DNA from 2 places in the Aphanothece sacrum FPU1 genome. Region 2 is predicted to be linked to the other one. Evidence: riboswitches for the same ligand, from Rfam matches in the RefSeq annotation. Region 2 holds a riboswitch; the other holds the start of a gene.
The links. A riboswitch is a leader RNA that binds a small molecule or an ion and turns the genes downstream of it on or off. The one in region 2 is predicted to bind cobalamin.

Region 1 (9,847 bases), on a different contig from region 2:
AAGTTGTGAGCGACTTAAATTAACTTTAGATAAATAAGCTTGTTGTAAATTTCTGTTAGTTAAATCAAGCTCTGTGAGATCGGGTACAATTTTGGGGTTATGTTCTCGCCATGTTATCCATTTTGTCTTTCCTTGCTCTAGTAATATAAGATGTTCTAAATTAGCCATTTTTGTTATTATACCATAAATATCTCTTATTTTTAGCCTAGCAAAGAAGGGGACATATAGCAGAAGTTTCCAAGTGGTAGGGGCGGGTTTTTAGCAAAAGCCGATAATGATAACAAATATGTTAGATAAACCCGCCCTAGTTTAAGTCTCCAAGTAAAATATTGTCAATAGGAGAAAGGCTATATTTAACAACTTTATCCGTTAAAACTTGATAAGATTAGCACTTTTAAATCCTAAAAGATCATTTTTTTTCTAATTCATTCATTTCCATTTTATTCACCTCCTTTCCTAAACGAATTAATCCGGGAGAACAGTCAAAGCGATCAAGATGAATTTCAATAAAAGAGACACAATCAGTATTACTTTTCGCCTTGATCAAGGCTTCTTCTAGTTCCCCCTCTGTTGAAACTTCACAACTCCAACTTTCGCCAAAAATATGAGGTAATTCATGATATTTCCAAGGTTGAATATCATTGTATGGCCCATCATGAATTAATCTTTCAATAGTATAACCATCATTATTAAGTAAGAAAATAATTGGATTAAGTTTATGCCGAATAATGGTAGATAATTCTTGGGCTGTCATTTGAAATGCACCGTCTCCTACAAAAACAATAGGACGATGTTTTGGAGAGGCTAAAGCAGCCCCTAAACAAGCGGGAATTGAATAACCAATAGACAGATAAAAAGCTTGTCCAATAAACTCTGCTCCTTTGTGCATTAATAAATCAATGGTGGCAATAATCGCATCTCCAGTATCAGAAATAACGATAAAATCATCATCTAAAAAATGATTAATTCGTTCGTAAAATTTCTGAGATATTATTTTTTTATCTGGTTTAACTTCAAAGTTTTTTGTTAATAAATAAGAAGCTGGTTTAATGTCTAATGATTCATAATTTCGCGAAGTTAAATTATTCATTAATCCATCAATAAAATCTCCTAAATAAATAGGCTGATAAAAATGATTTTTTATTTTGACTTTTTCAGAATTAGCATTAATTAATTTTTGTGCATCAAGTTGAGCAGTATAAATGCCTAAATTCATATCAGACATAATCGCGCCAAGACATAAAATACAGTCAGAAGTTTCAATACGTTGACGGATAGATTCTCGACTTAATGCCCCAACATAATTACCAATAAATTGAGGATGTAACTCTGGAATACAGGATTTTCCTAGTAAAGTAGTGGCAATAGGATAGCCTGTTTTATCTAATAATTTTATCAATTTACTTTGCATCTGAAATCTATGAATTTCTACTCCAGATAAGATAACAGGTTTTTTTGCTTTTTCTAGTAAGGTAACAGCTTCTTCTACCGCTTCATTTAAAGCATTAATATCAGTTAATTCTTTGATGGGAAGTGAAATATCAACAGAAGGGGGACAAGGTTGATTGACTAAATCTGAAGGGATTTCAATGTAAACTGGTCGTTTATAATGGAGACAGGCAGCTAAGACTTGATCAATTTGTTTAGCAGCTTGACCTGGTTCAGTAATAATAACAGCCGCAACTGTCGCTTTTTCCATAATAGAAAATTGTAAATTATAATCTCCTGTTGTATGATGTAATAAGAGATGATTTCCTCTAACCGCATTATTAGGTCCGCCGCTAATTACCACTAAAGGAACTCGTTCTGCATAAGCTCCAACTACCGCATTAACTAAACTAAATCCTCCCACTCCATAGGTAATGCAAACAGCCCCTAATCCTTTGATTCTAGCATAAGCATCAGCAGCATATCCAGCATTAAGTTCATTACAGGTACAAATTAAATCAATTGGACTTTCAACAAAAACATCCATTAAGCTAAGAACATAATCACCTGGAACCCCAAAAATGTGATTAAGACCAAGTTCTTGTAACCGATTACACAAATATTGACCAACACTAATCATAAGACTATTCTAATCATATTTTTTTCTACTGTAACTTAAATTTTCAAAAAATGGTAAACTGTTTTGCATTTAAAATGCTTATTAAAAATTTGAGTATAAAGATGAAGGTTCTAGCGGACTTACTATCCTAAACTAATAATTAATAAAAGGCTAAAGCCTTATCCTATAAAAACAAAGTCCGACGAGCGCGGACTAAATTATAGATTGCCTACGCAACCTTTGTTTATATAGCTTAACTCTGAGCGAGTTAAAGTTTATTATTTGTGATAATTGAGCATAACTTGTCCGGTAAAACCTTATTTTTCTGACGAAGAAACACAAAGATTAGCAGAAAAATTTGTTAATCGGACTCAAGGAACAGAGTTAGAAAATCTATGGAATGAGAAATCTTACTTTCCGTGCTATTATACCTAAGCGAGCAGTTCTAGCGGGTAATAGTCGTTAGAAGTGATAGGGAAAGTTCGGTGTAAGTCCGACGCTGTTCCGCAACTGTGATGAGACTTTATTTCTTGGTCTTTAAGTCAGAAAACCTAGCAATATCGCGCCATCATTTTGATTAACTGGTGGCTCAATGATCAATTTTAAATCTATCTGCGAGGTACGGATGAGATTGAATGTTATGTCGAATTATCGATGGTTAAAAATTAGTTGTTTTATAACTCTTTTTTCTTGTTTAATGATAGGCGAAAAAACCCTAGCTCATCATGCTTTTGAAGGAAAAACGCCTACGAATTTATTTGAAGGATTTGTATCAGGATTAGCTCATCCTATTATTGGGTTAGATCATTTTGCTTTTGTGGTAGCTAGTGGATTATTAGGAGCAAGATTAAAACAAGGAATCTTAGTTCCTATTGTTTTTATTTTAGCAACTATGGCAGGAACTGGGATTCATTTACAAGAAATTAATTTACCTTTTGCTGAAGGAATTATTGCTGCTTCTGTGATTATTTTTGGCGGATTATTAACGGTTAAAAATGAGCGTCTAGATGCTTCTTATTGGTCTATGATGGTTGTATCGACTTTAGCCATGTTAGCAGGTATTTTTCATGGTTATGCCTATGGTGAATCCATTGTTGGCTCGGAAATGACTCCACTCATGGCTTATTTAGCTGGATTTGCTATGATTCAGTTAATTGTTGCTTTACTTGTATTTTTCGTCGGGAAGGTAATGTTTAAACAGGGTGAAAATAAAGCATTTTCTATTATTAGATTAATTGGGGTAGGAATTAGTGCTTTAGGGTTTGTCTTTTTAAGTGCTAATTTTGGTCATTAGTTATGATAGGCTGATTAGTAACATAGACATCTTGCCTGTGACAAGAAATCTGATACCTTGAAAGGTGCAGCTACCAAAACAAAGCCCGCCTGCGCGGGCTAATTTATTTGTTAATATTAATATTTTAGGAGTCAACGGCCGTTGACCCCTACTTAATCCTATAAGTAACGTGCGCAAAATTAATTAAACAACCAGGGCGGGTTTATTTAATTTTTTTGTAAGAATCATTGATTTATGTAAAAAACCCGCCCCTACAAATTTTATGTAATTAATTTTGTTTGACTACTTATTAATTAACTAAAATAACCTCTCCAAACCAATAATCTTTCATTTGTTCTGCTGTTACGATATCAAGACCAAATAAAGGATTACCTATCATAAACGCTTTATTTTTGGGATCAATTTTTAATAATGCAACCGCATGAGGAAACTGTTGACTCAGCCATCTTTGCTTAACATGAAGTAATGCAAGTTTATTTTGTTTGATTAATTCATCTAGGGTCATATCATAATGATAATCAGGATTTAATCCTAATTGTTCCATTGCGTTTATTTCTCCTAAAGTATTCGTTCCTAGTCGATTAGTTTGAGTTAACTTTACAACATCTTTTTCTACAATTTCGGGGTGTTTTCCACTGGTTCTGGCTAAAGTAGCAATACTAGCTGGCGCACAAGTTACAGTCGTACTTTGTAACACAACTCCATCACTCATTTTAAATTTTCCTACATCATTAGTGATGGGAGAGAACCAATAAAAAAGTAAGACTAAACAACCACTAATTGCTCCAATTCCTAATAATAATTGATTGCGGCGTTGACTTGATGAAATACCAGCTATTTCTAAACATAATAAAAAGCCAAAAATAAAACAACCAAATCCAAATAAGATTTCATCAAAATTGGCTTGAAGATGAAGTAAAAACATAATAGGAAAAATTTTAGGGGCGTGAGAATATAAATTCAAGCGATCAACTAAAATTAAGATAGTTAAAATAGCAGCAAGACCAAGAAAAACACCTCTAGCTTTTTTTTGATGTTTATCGAGAGCATTTTCTGCGGTGATGCCTTTTTGTGCTAGTTGATTTCCTAGAAATCCACCCATTCCTAATCCAATGATTCCAGCAATAATCAAATTTATCATAGTTATAATCTTCCTATTTTATTCTACGATAACTAAGAAAGTAATCAACTGTCAGGAGTAAAAATACGGAGGTGAATCATTAAATTTATCATACCTAATTCAGTTGAGTTAAGCTGTTTATGTAGAGACAATTCATATATAGCATTTCCATTTGAGATGTGGATTTGGAACGGGTATCTTTCCCGTCACAGGCTAGAAGTCTGTGCCACAAATGTTTATATGTCAAATGGAAACACTATATTGCTATAAGTTCTCCTGTGTTTAAATCCCAAACATGAATGATATTATCAAAACCTCCACTAGCTAATAATTGACGATTTTGGGTATCTTTCCAAGGACTAATGGCTAAACAACGCACAGAGTTTGTATGTTTATCTAAAGTATTAACTAACTTGAGATTTTGCCAATTAAATGTTGTTGAAGATGTTTGAACATCATTAATTACTTTTTTTTTACTCTCAGGTTCATTAGAAATTTTTGCGATATGATCAACAAGGGCTTTATTAACTGAAATAATTTGCTCAAGTTTAGAATTAATTTGTTGACGTTCTTTGGCAGCTATTTCTAATTTTTTTTCTAGTAATTTTTGTTTTTCTTGGAGAGAGTTAATTGTTTTTTGATAATCATTCTTAATTTTTAATATTTCTTGATTTAATTGAGTTAATTGAGATTCAATTTCCTCTTGTTCTATGTAATCTTTTGTGCTAAGAATAGCCCTACTATTACTAAAATCAAGGATTCCTAATTCTTCCAATTTCCACTGCTTACCATTAGCCATTAAAGAAAGTTTTGCAGGTTTAATTAATGAAAATTTTCGCGTCCCTATTTCTTCATATCCTTGACAAGTAAAAAGAGATTGAACTGTTTTTATTGAGTTAGCATTTATGCGAATATTATCTTTAGGAATTAACCAATAATTATTCTTTTCTGTGACAATTATCCAATAATTACCATTACTTACTTGTTCTAAATAAATACTTTCATTCGTTTGTCTTTGATAACTTTCCGGGGTTAAAGCAACTATAATAGCAAGATGACTTAAAATTTGGGGACTGTTATGATAAATATCAATTAATTCAGTTTCTGAAGCTTTAATACGAGAAATTTTAGGTAATTCCATCGCACCAGTTACCCGCGAAGCTTTAATCATTCCCCAAGGATGACTCCCTTGTTCTAAAGACTTGACAAGAGAGTTAAATTGAGTTTCTAATTGATTAAATCTCTCAACAATATTTTCCAAATTATTATCAGACAAACTTACCTCCTTTTTTAGCCACATTTAAGGGTTTTAAAGCCAAATTCTACTCCTTGGGGTGCAGGTGCGTCTTTATCTACTTTAACAATACAAGGGTCAATCTTTGGTTCACCTTGGTCAAATTTCCATGATTTTCCTGACCCGTCAGTTTTAATTGTAATAGATTTTAATTCTTTTAAAACATCTTGACGGGTGACATTTTCGGGAGACTTAGTAGCTTTTATTGCTTGAATAATTGCTTCTGCTGCATCAAAACTAGCTACAGTTCGCCAGTTAATATTTCCTCCCCATACTTTTTGAGATTTGTTAGTATAAGTATCACTAGGAGCGACAGGAACTACTAAATATAAATTATTTACATCATTGCCTCCTTGTTCAAGAGTTGTGGGAGAATAAAGCGCATCTCCTCCTAATAATTTAATATTGGTATTTGCTTTAAGCTTTTTGGCAATTCTAACAGCAATAGAAGTAGAATTAACACTCGGTAATAAAATCGCTGTATCTGCTTCATCTTTAATACTATTGACCGCTTTTTCAACATCAAAATCTTCAGCTTCAATACTAATTTTATTCATAATAGTTGCTGAAGTTAAAGCATTTTCTATTTCTTCGGTAAGACTTTTACTATAAACACTCTTTGAATCGTAAAAAATAACAATTTTCTTGGCATTTAATTTTTTTTCTGCATAATTGGCTAATATAGGAGCATTGGCCGCATCAGAAGGTACAGTACGAAAGAAAACTTTATGCTCACTTTTTTGATTAATTTCGTGTAAGCTAATAGCGGTACTTGTTGGTGAAATCATCGCTAATTGTTGTGTTTCATAAGTCGGCAATGCTTCTATGCTCGCATCACTAGAATTATGTCCAATTACCGCTAAAATATAGGGATTTTTACTAAGTTCTTGAGCGACAATAGGAGCAATTTTAGATTCATTTCCATCATTAACAATGACTATTTCTAGTAAGCGATTTTGAATTCCACCTGCTTCATTAACTTGGGTCTGAACATCAGCAATACCCCGCAAAATTTCTTGAGCAGATTTAGGTTTACTGACATCACCTTTACTCGGAACAACAACCGCAATAGTTAAAGGACAACCCTTATTTCCTGTGGTAAACTCTTGACGTGCTTGAGCATTATTACGGTAAATTTGGGGTTCAGGGTCAGTTCTAGCAGCATCAACCGCATAATCAAAAAAGGTCTTAGCTTGTTCGTAGTTTCCTATTTTAAATTTCTCAGTTCCTCGGTTAAGATCTATGTTAGGTTCTCCTTGAAAAAGACTTCTTTGTCCTAAACTAAATCTTTCTGGTTCTTGTGTGGGTTGAAATATCAAACATTCCTTAGTATCAGGAGTATTGTTATTTGAAATTGTTGGTTCCGGTGTTGGTTCCGGTGTTTTTTTATTAATAATAAAACCGTAAACCGCACCTCCTAAAATTCCTACACCTAATATTACTGCGCCTAAAACAATTGGTAAATTAGAATTATTCGTAGGTGATGTTGTCTTTTGTGTTGAAGAAGTCGAACCACTAGAAGTTTGTGGTTGACCAGTTGAATGAGGAGATGTTGCACCGCAGTCGATACACTCTAAACCGTCTTCGACAAAGCGTTCTTCATGGGGTTTATTAGATGGCCCCGTACATTTCCATTTCTTTTTTCCACCCATGATAATCAAGTTTATTAACAATATTTTATTAAGTATATAATATCTATCATAATTTTATGGTTCTACCGGACTTACTATGCTAAATTAATAATGAATAAAAGGCTAAAGCCTTATGCTATAGAAACGAAGTCCGACGAGCGCGGACTAAAGTCTAGGTTGCGTAGGCAACCTTTGTTTGTATAGCTTAACTCTTCAGAGTTAAAGTTCATTGTTTGTGATAATTTAACACACCTCGTTCCTCTAACACCCACTGTCCATTTCCTCCTGACACTTTCCCTGGTTTAACCAGTTGAAAGTTTTTGGGATTTGAGTTATCTTTTTTATAATCCTCACACTTAAATAATACTTCAACTGATGTCATATCGTTTGTATTTAGTGCGTCTTCTTTGGGGACAAGATACAAGTTACCCTGAATATTCACTATCCAATATTTAGATGGACTCTGTTCAGTCAAAATAGGTTTCTTCCCACTTCCAGTACGACTGCTTTCAATACTTGTAGATTCGGTTGAAACAGAAATTAGTCCGTTATCATACTTAAGTAATTTATTATCATTATAAATAGAAATTAACTCTTGTTCATTCGTAATTGTTGCTTTTTTAGTAGCAAGTGCAGACGTTGATGAATAATGTCCTGAACCATTATTAGGGAGTGAATCGCTTTGTCGGGATGGAAAATTTGAAGGAGTTTGATTATTTGAGTACAATTTTTCTTGAGATAATTTATTAATTGTTATCTCTTGTTGTTTGTTGGTTTGTTTAAGCGACTCTAACTCTCTGTCAAGTTTATTGATTTCTTCTACTAACTGTTTAATATAATTCTCTAGTTTTAAAACAGTGTTTTGTTCATTGTGGTAATTATAAGTTGCTACTTTGTTTTTTGAAAAAGTGTTGTTTTCGTCTGGATAATTAGGATTTTCTAATTCGTTAATGAGATCATTGTTTCTTCTATCTTTTCTTCTCTTAGAACCTAAATCACTAAATATCTTACCTTTATTACTCATCAAAGGTAAGACAATTATAGCTGTACTAAATATCAATAATCCCAACAGCACAACTACAGTAATGATGAATTTCTTATTAGTATTATTTATTTGCTGAGTAAGAACTTGTTTCTCATTTTCAAGAGTTTGATTTTTTTGATTTAATAGAGTATTATTTTGCTTTTCCTGAGCAATTTGTTTATTTAACTGCTCAATTTGATCTTTAAGTTCACTAACATCAGAAGTATTTAATAAATCATCTATTTCTTTTTTAATCTTTTCTAGCTCATTTTTAATTTCTGTTATTTTATCTGTAGTTTTCTCTTGTAATTCTCCCTGTGTTATTTCAGCAAAAATACCATATCTTTTAAATTTACCATTTTCTGATGGCTTCATTTCTAGCTGTTTTTGAAGTTGCTCAATTATATCTTTATCTTCCTTAATAATAGGATCATATAAAAGTTTAATAATTTTATCAAAGTCAGTTATTTTTTGCTCTAATTCTGTAATAAAATCATTTTCATTTCTCTCAAAGTTAATTACTTCATTAAGGGATGATTTAACTATAAATTCCTTATCTATTTGAACTTTTAACTTTCCCCAACTTTGCTTAAATTGATCCCAAGAATCAGTTGTTGGTTTAAAATCAATACTATTTTTTATCTTATTTTTTTCTTCTTCATCTTCAGTAGTAACAAATTTTTGCAGGTTACTATTAAGTAATATTATGTTTTTTTCAAGGTTATCTAAGCTAGTTTCAGCATCAGTAAGCGTTTTTTGTAATTCTTCTAAATTTTGATTATTTTCTGCTAAATTTGCAGGACTTTGTACCGCACTTTGACTTGACAAATTTTCAGGATCATTATTTTCGGGTTTACAACTAATCAATAACCCAGATGTTAATAAGGGTAATACTAAAGCTAAAATTAATTTTTTATTTTTCATACGTCTATATACTTATTTATTAAGAATGAGTTAACACACCTCGTTCCTCTAACACCCAATGTCCATTTCCCTCTGACACTTTCCCTGGTTTAACCAGTTGGAAGTTTTTGGGGTTTGATACATCTTTTTTATAACCCTCACACTCAAATAACACTTGAACTGAGGTCATATCGTTTGTATTCAGTGCGTCTTTTTTGGGGACAAGATACAAGTCACCATTAATAGACACTATGCAATACTTCGATGGACTCTGTTCAGTCAAAATAGGTTTCTTACCACTCCCAGTACGACTTGTTTCAATGCTGTTTGGTTCCATCGAAACAGAAATTAATTCTTTATAAGTATCTTTCAGCTTGTTATTATTATAAATTTCAACTAATTTTTCTTGATTTTTGTCAGCAGAAATTAATTCATTTGTTTCACTCAATTCGGAATTATCTTGTGAATTTTGCTCAAGAGAACTTAATGAGGTTAGTTGTGGTTTTTCTGTTATATAAGAACGTATAAATTCTT
Region 2 (9,847 bases):
TATTATCCAGGGAAAAAAGGTCAATTAGAATTACTTCATACTGGTGCATTAGGAGGAGGGCCCCGTAAACTTTTAAATAGTGATTTACCCCCTCGAAAAAGTTTAACTGTTGTCGATATTGTCTTAACTTCTGGAGGGACAATTTACACAACTTATGATATGCAAACTTTAAAAGTTATAGACATCAAAACCTTACCGAAATCCATTGGTAAAGTTTCGCGTAGAGATTTGCTATAAATTATGAATTATGAATTATGAATTATGAATTATCAATTAGGTTCCTGTTAGTGCTTGAAAGCTTTGTATAATAATGGCTAAAGCCATCACTACGAACTTTTCTATTGTGACTTTTAATTCAGGGAATTGGTATTACTTACAAAGAAATTAGGTGAAGGATTTCTTCACCTGCTGGTTGATATTTCTAAAGAAAATGTTATGTTATGTTTTCTTTTTTTATATCAGTAGCCCAGGCAATTAGGACATTTTTAAAAGCTCAAACAAGGACGATGACAAAGGTTTGACTGTTGCCTACTGCCTTCTGCTATATCTTAAATTTATGCTAAAAATTTAATTATCGAGGGTCATTTCAGAAGATTTATTTAAAGGCAAAAATTCAGACTCTTGATTTTGCAAAGATTCTATCCATTCGTTAAGCAAATCATCCCCCCAAAGTGAAACCATACGAGTTAGATAATAACTATAATTATCTTCGGGAAAATTATCAATATTTGGATAAGCTAGGGTCAATAATTCTAACATGATTTTCAATCAGATTGTTATTTAGCATCGGATGTATCTAATATGCTTTATTAGTTCATCTTCTTCAGTGATGGAAATCCTATTTAAATCGTGATTTTAATCATAATGTGTAGGGGTCAAACACAGGCAAGATGCTTGTGCCACCTTGACCCCTACCAATAGATTTAGAGTTTAGTCCCTTACATCCCAGGAAGATTTAAACCACTGGTGAGTTCTTCCATTTTTGAGCGCATGGTATCAGTAGACTCAACATAAGCAGCTTTCATCGCTTCTGTTACCAAATTAGCCAAAGACTCAGCACCTTTTTCTAAAGCTTCTGGGGCAATAGTAACGCCACGAGGTTCTTGGTTGCCACTCATAACCACTTTGACCAGTCCATCCTCGCTACTACCCTCAATCTCCATTTGTTCTAATTCTTCTTGAAGTTTTTGCGCCCCAGCTTGAACCTGTTGCGCCTTTTGAAAAGCTTCTTGAAGTTCTTTAATTTTTCCTAATCCAAATCCTGCCATAAGTCTTTAATGGTATTTTTAATGATAATTAACCAGAGTCTCACAAGAAGACTCCATTTGTTAATCTTAATCTTTCTTTGTCCTTTGTTACCATTTTAGAGAACAGAAAACTCCCCAAGAATTTTAACTTCAGGCTCTAATAAAACAGACCAACGGGACTCTACTTGTTCCTGAACATGATGAATTAGCCGAAAAATGTCTTCAGCCGTTGCCTGACCACAATTAAGAATAAAATTAGCATGACGTTGAGACACTTCCGCATCTCCAAGACGATAACCTTTAAGTCCTAATTCTTCAATTAACCAACCGGCCGCATGGGGAGTGGGATTACGAAAAACACTGCCACAACTAGGCTTATCATAGGGTTGAGAACTTTTACGCTGTTGTAAATTATTCTGGGTGGTAGCCATCACTTCTTCCCTAGTAAACCCAGGTTGCAGTTGAAACGTTGCTTCAATCACCAAACGTTGATCTCCTTGTAAGGCAGAAGTACGATAACTGTAATTGAGTTGTTCTGGGGTCAAAGTTGCTACGGTTCCATTGGGAGAGACAACCAGCGCACTGACTAAACAATCAGCCGCAGATTGATTGTGAGCCCCGGCATTCATCACCACCGCACCGCCAACGGTTCCAGGGATACCTACAGCCCATTCTAAGCCACGCCAACCCAGTTTAGCTACTTGCCAAGCTACCTTTGCTATGGGTTCCCCTGCCGCCACTGTAATGCGTGCTGAGTCCATATCCACTTGCCGATGACGTAAATGGCGGGTACTCAAAACCAATCCATCAATACCGCGATCGCTAATCAGTAGATTAGAACCAGCCCCTAAGAGCATCAGAGGTAAATCTTGTTGTTGAAACCAGTCGAAGGTAGCTTGTAAATCTTCCCAAGTGCGGGGGGCCGCATACCATTCGGCTTTTCCTCCCACCCGATAGGAAGTATGGGAGGCTAGAGAAACATTAGGATAAATATGGTAATCACTGGCACACAGTTGGATAGGAGACAATGGGGGGCAGGATAAACTTAGGCTCATGGGCTTAATGACAAGTAGGAGAGGTCAACTGAAAGGGAGGACTGATAATCAAGAGAATTGTTTCCCAAGTTTTCGCTTAAAACTCGGAAAATTTTCCTTGGTTTAACGTAATATTGCCATTAAGAAGGATCGTAACTGGCTATTACTTGGGGGATAATTTGATTGAGATTACCCGCTCCCAGAAACAGAACTAAATCCCCTGATTGGAGAATTTCTGGCAATAATTGGGTTAAACTCGATAAATCGGGTTCGTAAATGACTTGAGAGTGATGTTGTTTAACTGCTTCGGCCACATCTTGACCTTGGAGATGAGAAATATTAGCTTCTCCGGCACTATAAATGTCCGTTAAGATGACCAAATCGGCCGCTTTGAAGGACGTAGCAAAATCCTCTAAAAAGGTCATAGTGCGAGTATAACGATGAGGCTGGAAGATAGCTACGACACGAGAGGAAGACTCAGAGCCTAATTTTGAACGAGCGGCTGAGAGAGTGGCTTGGATTTCGCTGGGATGGTGAGCATAATCATCAATAAAAGTAATTCCGTTACATTCTCCCCGAAACTCAAAGCGTCGTTTTGCTCCTTCAAATGACTCTAACCCTTGGGCAATGACATCAAACTCCAGTCCTAGCTTACGTCCAACCGCGATCGCAGCTAAGGCATTACTAACATTATGTTCTCCAGGAATGGTTAGGTGCATTTGACCTAAATACTGGCCCCATTCCCAAACATCGGCTGTTGTACCATTGACATCATAGGTAATATTTTTAACGGTATAATCAGCTTGTTTAGCAGGATCAAGACTGTAAGTAATCGTAGGATTTAATTGAGTGCTGATCCGTTCACAATCTAGACATCCCACTAGAATGTCACATTGAGACTCAAACACCTGAAAAATTTTCACCACATCTTCCAAACTTTCATAGTGATCAGGGTGATCGAGTTCAATATTAGTCACTACTCCAATATTAGGCCAATGTTTAGTTAACGAACCATCGGACTCATCTGCTTCAGCTACCAAATAATCCCCATTACCTAAACGGGCGTTTCCATCCCAGGCGGTCACTTCTCCTCCCACAATGATAGTAGGATCGAGTCCCCCCACCAACAGTACATAACCGATTAAACTGCTGGTGGTGGTTTTACCATGAGTACCAGCTACACCAATACTTTTATAATCTTTAATTAAAGCCGCCAAAACATCAGAACGGTGAAAAACCGGACAGCCTTTTTCTACGGCCGCCGTATATTCTGAATTATTTTGAGCGATGGCCGTTGAACAAATAACTTGAGGTAAAGGATCAGTACAAATTCCATCAAGAGGCTGAAAAAATTCTAAATTAGTTGGTTCTTGGCGGCTAAAGATGTGAGTTCCCACCGCTTCTAATCGTTCTGTAATATGACTTGACCGTAAATCGGAACCAGAGACTCGAATCTGACGCTTGGCTAGGACATAGGCCAAGGCTGACATTCCGATTCCGCCGATACCAATGAAATGGAAAGGTCTTCCGCTAAAATCTACCGTTTTCACCGTTGCATCTCCTCACACACCACACTATTTAGAGTAAAACGTTTTAGTGAACTGTCCCGACGCTGACGCAAGCGTACAGCGAAAATGGGCTTCTTATTCAACAGATATTGATTACGGGTTATGATATCAAAAACTGACCCGTTAATCATTAAGATAGGCCCATTTGCTTAAATAGGCAAAAAAAAATTATGGTTTGGGTATTAATAATTTTCAGTCTTTAGGGTATGATTGGGGTCATTAATAATGTTTTAATTGATTTAAGTAAGACACAGAGGGCAAGAAGCAGTGATTAGAGTAGCAATCAATGGGTTTGGGCGTATTGGACGTAATTTTTTACGGTGCTGGTTAGGACGGGAAAATAGTCAGTTGGATTTAGTAGGGATTAATGATACCTCTGATCCAGCAACTAATGCCCACCTGTTGAAATATGATTCGATGCTCGGCAAATTAAATGCTGACATCCAGGCAGACGAAAATTCCCTGATTGTTAATGGCAAAACCATCAAGTGTGTTTCTGATCGTAACCCCTTAAACTTGCCTTGGGCGGAGTGGGGCGTTGATTTGATCATTGAAGCTACTGGGGTTTTTATTACGGATGAAGGGGCTTCTAAACATATCTTGGCTGGGGCCAAGAAAGTCTTGATCACCGCTCCTGGTAAGGGTGCTAATATAGGTACTTTCGTTGTTGGTGTTAACCACGAAGACTACGATCACGACAAATTCAACATTATCAGTAATGCTAGTTGTACCACCAACTGTTTAGCTCCTGTGGTTAAAGTCCTGCATGAGAACTTCGGTATCATTAAAGGTACTATGACCACTACTCACAGTTATACTGGAGATCAACGTATTCTCGATGCTAGTCACAGAGATTTACGTCGGGCGCGGGCGGCGGCGGTTAATATTGTTCCTACTTCTACCGGTGCTGCTAAAGCGGTTGCTTTGGTTATTCCTGAAATGAAAGGCAAATTAAATGGAATCGCTATGCGGGTTCCTACTCCTAATGTTTCTGTCGTAGATTTAGTAGTGCAAGTTGAAAAAAGCACTATTGCTGAACAAGTCAATGAAGTGTTAAAAGAGGCGGCTGAAGGAAAAATGAAGGGTATTCTTGAATACAATGATTTACCTTTAGTTTCTTCTGACTATCGCGGAACTGATTCTTCTTCTATCATTGATGCTAGTCTCACCTTGGTTATGGGTGGGGATATGGTTAAAGTGATTGCTTGGTATGACAACGAATGGGGTTATTCTCAACGGGTTGTTGACTTAGCTGAAGTTGTTGCTCAAAAGTGGAAATAATCGACTTAGTGCGGTAAATTATCTATACCTGAAACTTATCCCCCGTACTTTAAATCGGGGGTTTTTTTCAACAATGAACAATAGACATCTCCAAAAACAAAGATTTCACTGCGATGCTACAAGGGTTTGAGGTTAATTTCTGGAGATGTCTAATGGACAATGGATAATGGATAATTCATAATTCATAATGGACAATGGATAATTCATAATTCATAATGGATAATTCATAATTCATAATTCATAATTCATAATGTCTGTTTCTCTACCTCCTATTGTTCAAATTAGTCCTATACGTTGGATATACAAAAATCTATTTAGCACTTGGTATAACAGTCTTTTAACAGTTATTAGTCTGTTATTTGTATATTGGATAAGTTCAACTTTTTTGATTTGGGCCTTTACTCTAGCTCAATGGGGAGTCATTGGCGCAAATTTACGCTTATTTTTTGTTGGTCAATATCCCGTCGAATTATTATGGCGAACTTGGACAACTTTGGCGATTATTATGGGTTTAGGAGGTTTATCTTGGGGTCTATTAATTCGTAGTCAACCTCTATTTAATCTTATTAATTTAACCATTTTAGGAATTTTAGCAGCTTTGTCTATTTTTGTCGCTATTCCTGTCGGTATTCTGGCCACTCTTAAACTGCTAGGAATGCTAATTTTATTAGTTTTTATAGCATTTTTTGCACAAAAATTAGGTGAAAAAATTCCCACTCTAGTCACTTGGTTATCATTAATTTGGTTATCAAGTTTTTTTATTATTCTCTGGTTATTAGAAGGCGGATTATTTTTACGAACAGTTAGATTAGATGAATTTAGCGGCTTAATGCTTACGCTTTTAGTCTCTGTTGTCAGTATTGTTTTATCCTTTCCTTTTGGGGTTTTATTAGCATTAGGAAGACAAAGTTCTTTACCCGTAATTCGTTGGTTATCTATTGCTTATATTGAATTAATCCGCGCTTTACCTTTAATTGGTATTTTGTTTATGGCTCAAGTCATGTTACCTTTGATTTTACCCGAAGGAGTGCGTCTAGAAAGGGTTGTAAGAGCGATGGCTGGTGTTACTTTATTTAGTGCAGCTTACTTAGCAGAAAATGTGCGCGGGGGGTTACAATCCGTTCCTAAAGGACAAATAGAAGCAGCTAAAGCTTTAGGTTTAAATAGTGTTTTTGTTTTGACTTTTATCGTTTTACCCCAAGCATTAAAAGCAGTTATTCCTAGCATTGTGGGACATTTTATTAGTTTATTTAAAGATACTTCCTTATTAGCTATTGTGGGATTAGTAGATTTATTAGGAATATCTCAATCGATTTTAGGTAATCCTAAATTTATCGGTCGTTATGCCGAAGTTTATTTATTCATAGCAATTATTTATTGGGTATTTTGTTATTCTATGTCTTGGGTAAGTCGTCAGTTAGAAAAAACATAAAATAACGGTTCTACTTTACTCTTAAACCCGCGTAGGCGGGTTTTGTGTTTATAGCTTAACCCTTAAGGGTTTAAGTTTATTATTTTGGTTTTGAGTAGGTGGGAATAAATATAGAAATTATGGCACTACAAAATCCTTTTAGCTTAAAAGAAGGCGATATTTTACCGATTCAAGTATTGTTCCAAGGGACATTAATTAATAATCCCTTAGTTGAATATTTAGGGCAAACAATTAGTGTTAGTAATAATGGAATAGCATTGATTCCCATTGGTGCATCAGGATTGCAAGTTATTGAAGCAAGTTATACTGATCCTAACTCCAACAATCCACCGATTTCTTATGCAGCAACCTTGACCGCACAATCAGTTCTCGAACCCCAATCTTTAGGATTATTAACAGCAACAACGGCCTTAGGAATCAGTCAAATTTTGAATCGTCGAATGAAAAAGAAAGCTTAACAATTGCTATCGTCAATAATCAGTAAAATGGAAAGAATCAAGGGTTCTGATGGGGAACAGCCATCAGAGGTAACGGGGAAAACTCGGTGTAAGTCCGATACTGTCCCGCAACTGTGATTTTAAGATCAGTTATGAATCTTTTAATAACTGAGTGAAAGAGTCAGGATGCCCACCCTATTGTTAACTGTTGTCACTCATCTGCGAGGTATAGATGATCACTCAAGCGTTTGCTTCCCCAACAGGGGAAATATTGCCCCCATTGCCCCTAAAACGACCTCTATTGATGATTGGTCATGGAACTAGGGATCTCGATGGTAAACAAGCTTTTCTCGATTTTGTTGAAGCTTATCAAGCTTTAGATACGTCTCGTCCGGTTATTCCCTGCTTCTTAGAATTAACAGAACCTTTGATACAAGAAGGGATTAAAGAATGTGTCGCTGCAGGTTTTACAGAAATGACGGCCCTACCCATACTATTATTTGCGGCCCGTCATACGAAATTTGATGTCACCAATGCTTTAGATCACGCTAAACAACATTATCCCGGACTAAAGTTCCATTATGGACGACATTTTGGCAATACACCTCTGCTATTAGACCTTTGGCGATCGCGTTTAGCACAACTAGACACAGTAACCATCCCACCGGAAGATACAGTATTATTAATTGTGGGTAGAGGTTCGAGTGATCCCGATGCTAATAGTGATGTCTATAAATTTTCACGTTTGTTGTGGGAAGGAAGTCATTATCGCACAGTAGAAACCTGTTTTATTGGTATTACTCATCCCCGTTTAGAAGAAGGGTTTGAACGGGCCCGACTTTATCAACCAAAACGCATTATTGTGTTGCCTCATTTCTTGTTTACGGGGGCCTTAGTTAAGAAGATTTTTGAGATTTCAGCCCAACAACAAGGGCAGTATCCAGACATTGAATTGATTAATTTGCCTGAAATTGGTTTTACCTCTGAACTGTTTTCTATTGTACGAGAACGGGAAATTGAAAGTCAACTGGGACAAACTCAGATGAATTGTGAAATGTGTAAATTCCGTCTCGTATCAGCTTCTGAGAATCATTCTCATGATCATCACCATCATCATGATCACCCTCATTCTCATGAACCGGAAGATCCCTATGCCAATGTAGACAAATATCATCGAAAAATTTGGCAAGTTCCTTAAGGATAAGGAGACTTTTGTCGGGGTAATTCATGAATTACCTCTGTAGGTTGGGTTGAGGAACGAAACCCAACTTACAATCTATGATCTAACTTGATTTTTAAATTCATAGATAAATAATTGAGTATTGAATAATTTGTGAAACTGCCATCTTGCCTGTTATTTTTCATTAAAGATTATATTTTATTAATTAACCCGATTTGGTGTTGACGAAAACCCCCACTCAAGGTAGATAATAAAAGCAGCGTAATATTTTTTTAATAATCAGGCCATGAACTCCTCTTTTCTCCCACCCGAAGATTTACCCCCTCCCGTCCCCATTGACTATCCTTTACGACGCAAACTCGATGAAGTCGTCAGTAAATATTTTTACCAAACCTGCGATAGTCACACACAACGAGTATTATCTCAATGTGGATGGTATCTAACCACTTGTAACACCGCTTTAACCTTAGTAATTATTTGTCCAGATTCTCGCAGTAATTGGGAAGTTTTACAATATCTTCCCTCCTGTGGTAAATACTTAAAAGAATTTGCAAATCTTGCCAAAATTCGAGTATATCCCGCACCAGGAGAAGGAACTGCTATGGAAGTTTGGGCAGGAGGACAAATCGCTTATCAAAATTAGTTTAAGCTAGAGATTAAACTAACAATTAAATAGGAATGTTAAGCGTTAAACAAGAAACCCTATCAATGGTAACACGGGACGGAATTCGCCTGGATGCGGATATTTATTGTCCTGATAGTTCTGAATCTTTTCCTGTCTTGTTGATGCGGCAACCTTACGGAAGAAAAATTGCTTCAACAGTAGTTTATGCTCATCCTATTTGGTATGCTTCCCAAGGGTATATTGTAGTTATTCAAGATGTACGGGGACGGGGAACATCTGAAGGAGAATTTGAACTTTTTACCGATGAAATAGAAGATGGATTAGATACTATTAATTGGGTTTCTCAACTTCCAAAAAGTACAGGAAAAGTGGGAATGTATGGTTTTTCCTATCAAGGGATGACCCAATTATATGCAGCTTCTGGTAATCATAAAGCCTTAAAAACAATTTGTCCTGCTATGATCGCTTATGATTTATACAGCGATTGGGCCTATGAAAATGGGGCTTTTTGTTTACAAGGAAATCTAGGATGGGCGATTCAACTAGCGGCAGAAACTGCTAGATTACAGGGGGATACTATCGCCTTTCAAAAATTATATCAGGCCTCTCGTAATTTACCTTTATATGATCCCATTCCTGCTAATCCAAATCTTTTACGAGAAGTAGCGCAAAATTCCTTTTATCATGATTGGTTAAATCATCCCTATCCTGATGATTATTGGGGAAATTTATCTCCTAAAAATCTCCTGCAAATGACCGATTTACCCATGTTACATATTGGAGGATGGTTTGATACTTATTTACGAGGTACACTCAATCTTTATAAGGCAATGGTAAGTCGGAGTCAATTTCCTCAACATTTGATGATTGGCCCTTGGGGTCATCTTCCTTGGAGTCAAAAAGTTGGCTCTATTAATTATAGCAAAGAAGCGATTAGTTATGTCGATAAATATCAAATTCAATGGTTTGATTATTTTCTAAAAAACAAAAAAACTACCTTGATAAATTCTCCTTCTGTTAGCTTATTTGAAATGGGAACTAAT

Region 1: another riboswitch for cobalamin. It lies ahead of AsFPU1_RS00935 (HupE/UreJ family protein); the one in region 2 lies ahead of AsFPU1_RS22000 (sirohydrochlorin chelatase).

The regions. Positions count from the first base shown of each region.
Region 1 is NZ_BDQK01000001.1:194,283-204,129, forward strand. It holds gene AsFPU1_RS00925 (pentapeptide repeat-containing protein) at 1-168, opposite strand, end outside; gene AsFPU1_RS00930 (alpha-keto acid decarboxylase family protein) at 410-2,068, opposite strand; cobalamin riboswitch at 2,477-2,620, shown strand; gene AsFPU1_RS00935 (HupE/UreJ family protein) at 2,688-3,341, shown strand; gene AsFPU1_RS00940 (cysteine peptidase family C39 domain-containing protein) at 3,631-4,482, opposite strand; gene AsFPU1_RS00945 (WD40 repeat domain-containing protein) at 4,718-5,737, opposite strand; gene AsFPU1_RS00950 (ABC transporter substrate-binding protein) at 5,752-7,407, opposite strand; gene AsFPU1_RS00955 (hypothetical protein) at 7,613-9,334, opposite strand; gene AsFPU1_RS00960 (hypothetical protein) at 9,354-9,847, opposite strand, start outside.
Region 2 is NZ_BDQK01000017.1:417,684-427,530, forward strand. It holds gene AsFPU1_RS21960 (metallophosphoesterase family protein) at 1-237, shown strand, start outside; gene AsFPU1_RS21965 (hypothetical protein) at 568-759, opposite strand; gene AsFPU1_RS21970 (YbaB/EbfC family nucleoid-associated protein) at 939-1,268, opposite strand; gene murB (UDP-N-acetylmuramate dehydrogenase) at 1,364-2,302, opposite strand; gene murC (UDP-N-acetylmuramate--L-alanine ligase) at 2,422-3,831, opposite strand; gene AsFPU1_RS21985 (type I glyceraldehyde-3-phosphate dehydrogenase) at 4,117-5,130, shown strand; gene AsFPU1_RS21990 (amino acid ABC transporter permease) at 5,381-6,562, shown strand; gene AsFPU1_RS21995 (DUF4198 domain-containing protein) at 6,682-7,020, shown strand; cobalamin riboswitch at 7,044-7,211, shown strand; gene AsFPU1_RS22000 (sirohydrochlorin chelatase) at 7,232-8,197, shown strand; gene AsFPU1_RS22005 (hypothetical protein) at 8,466-8,822, shown strand; gene AsFPU1_RS22010 (CocE/NonD family hydrolase) at 8,858-9,847, shown strand, end outside.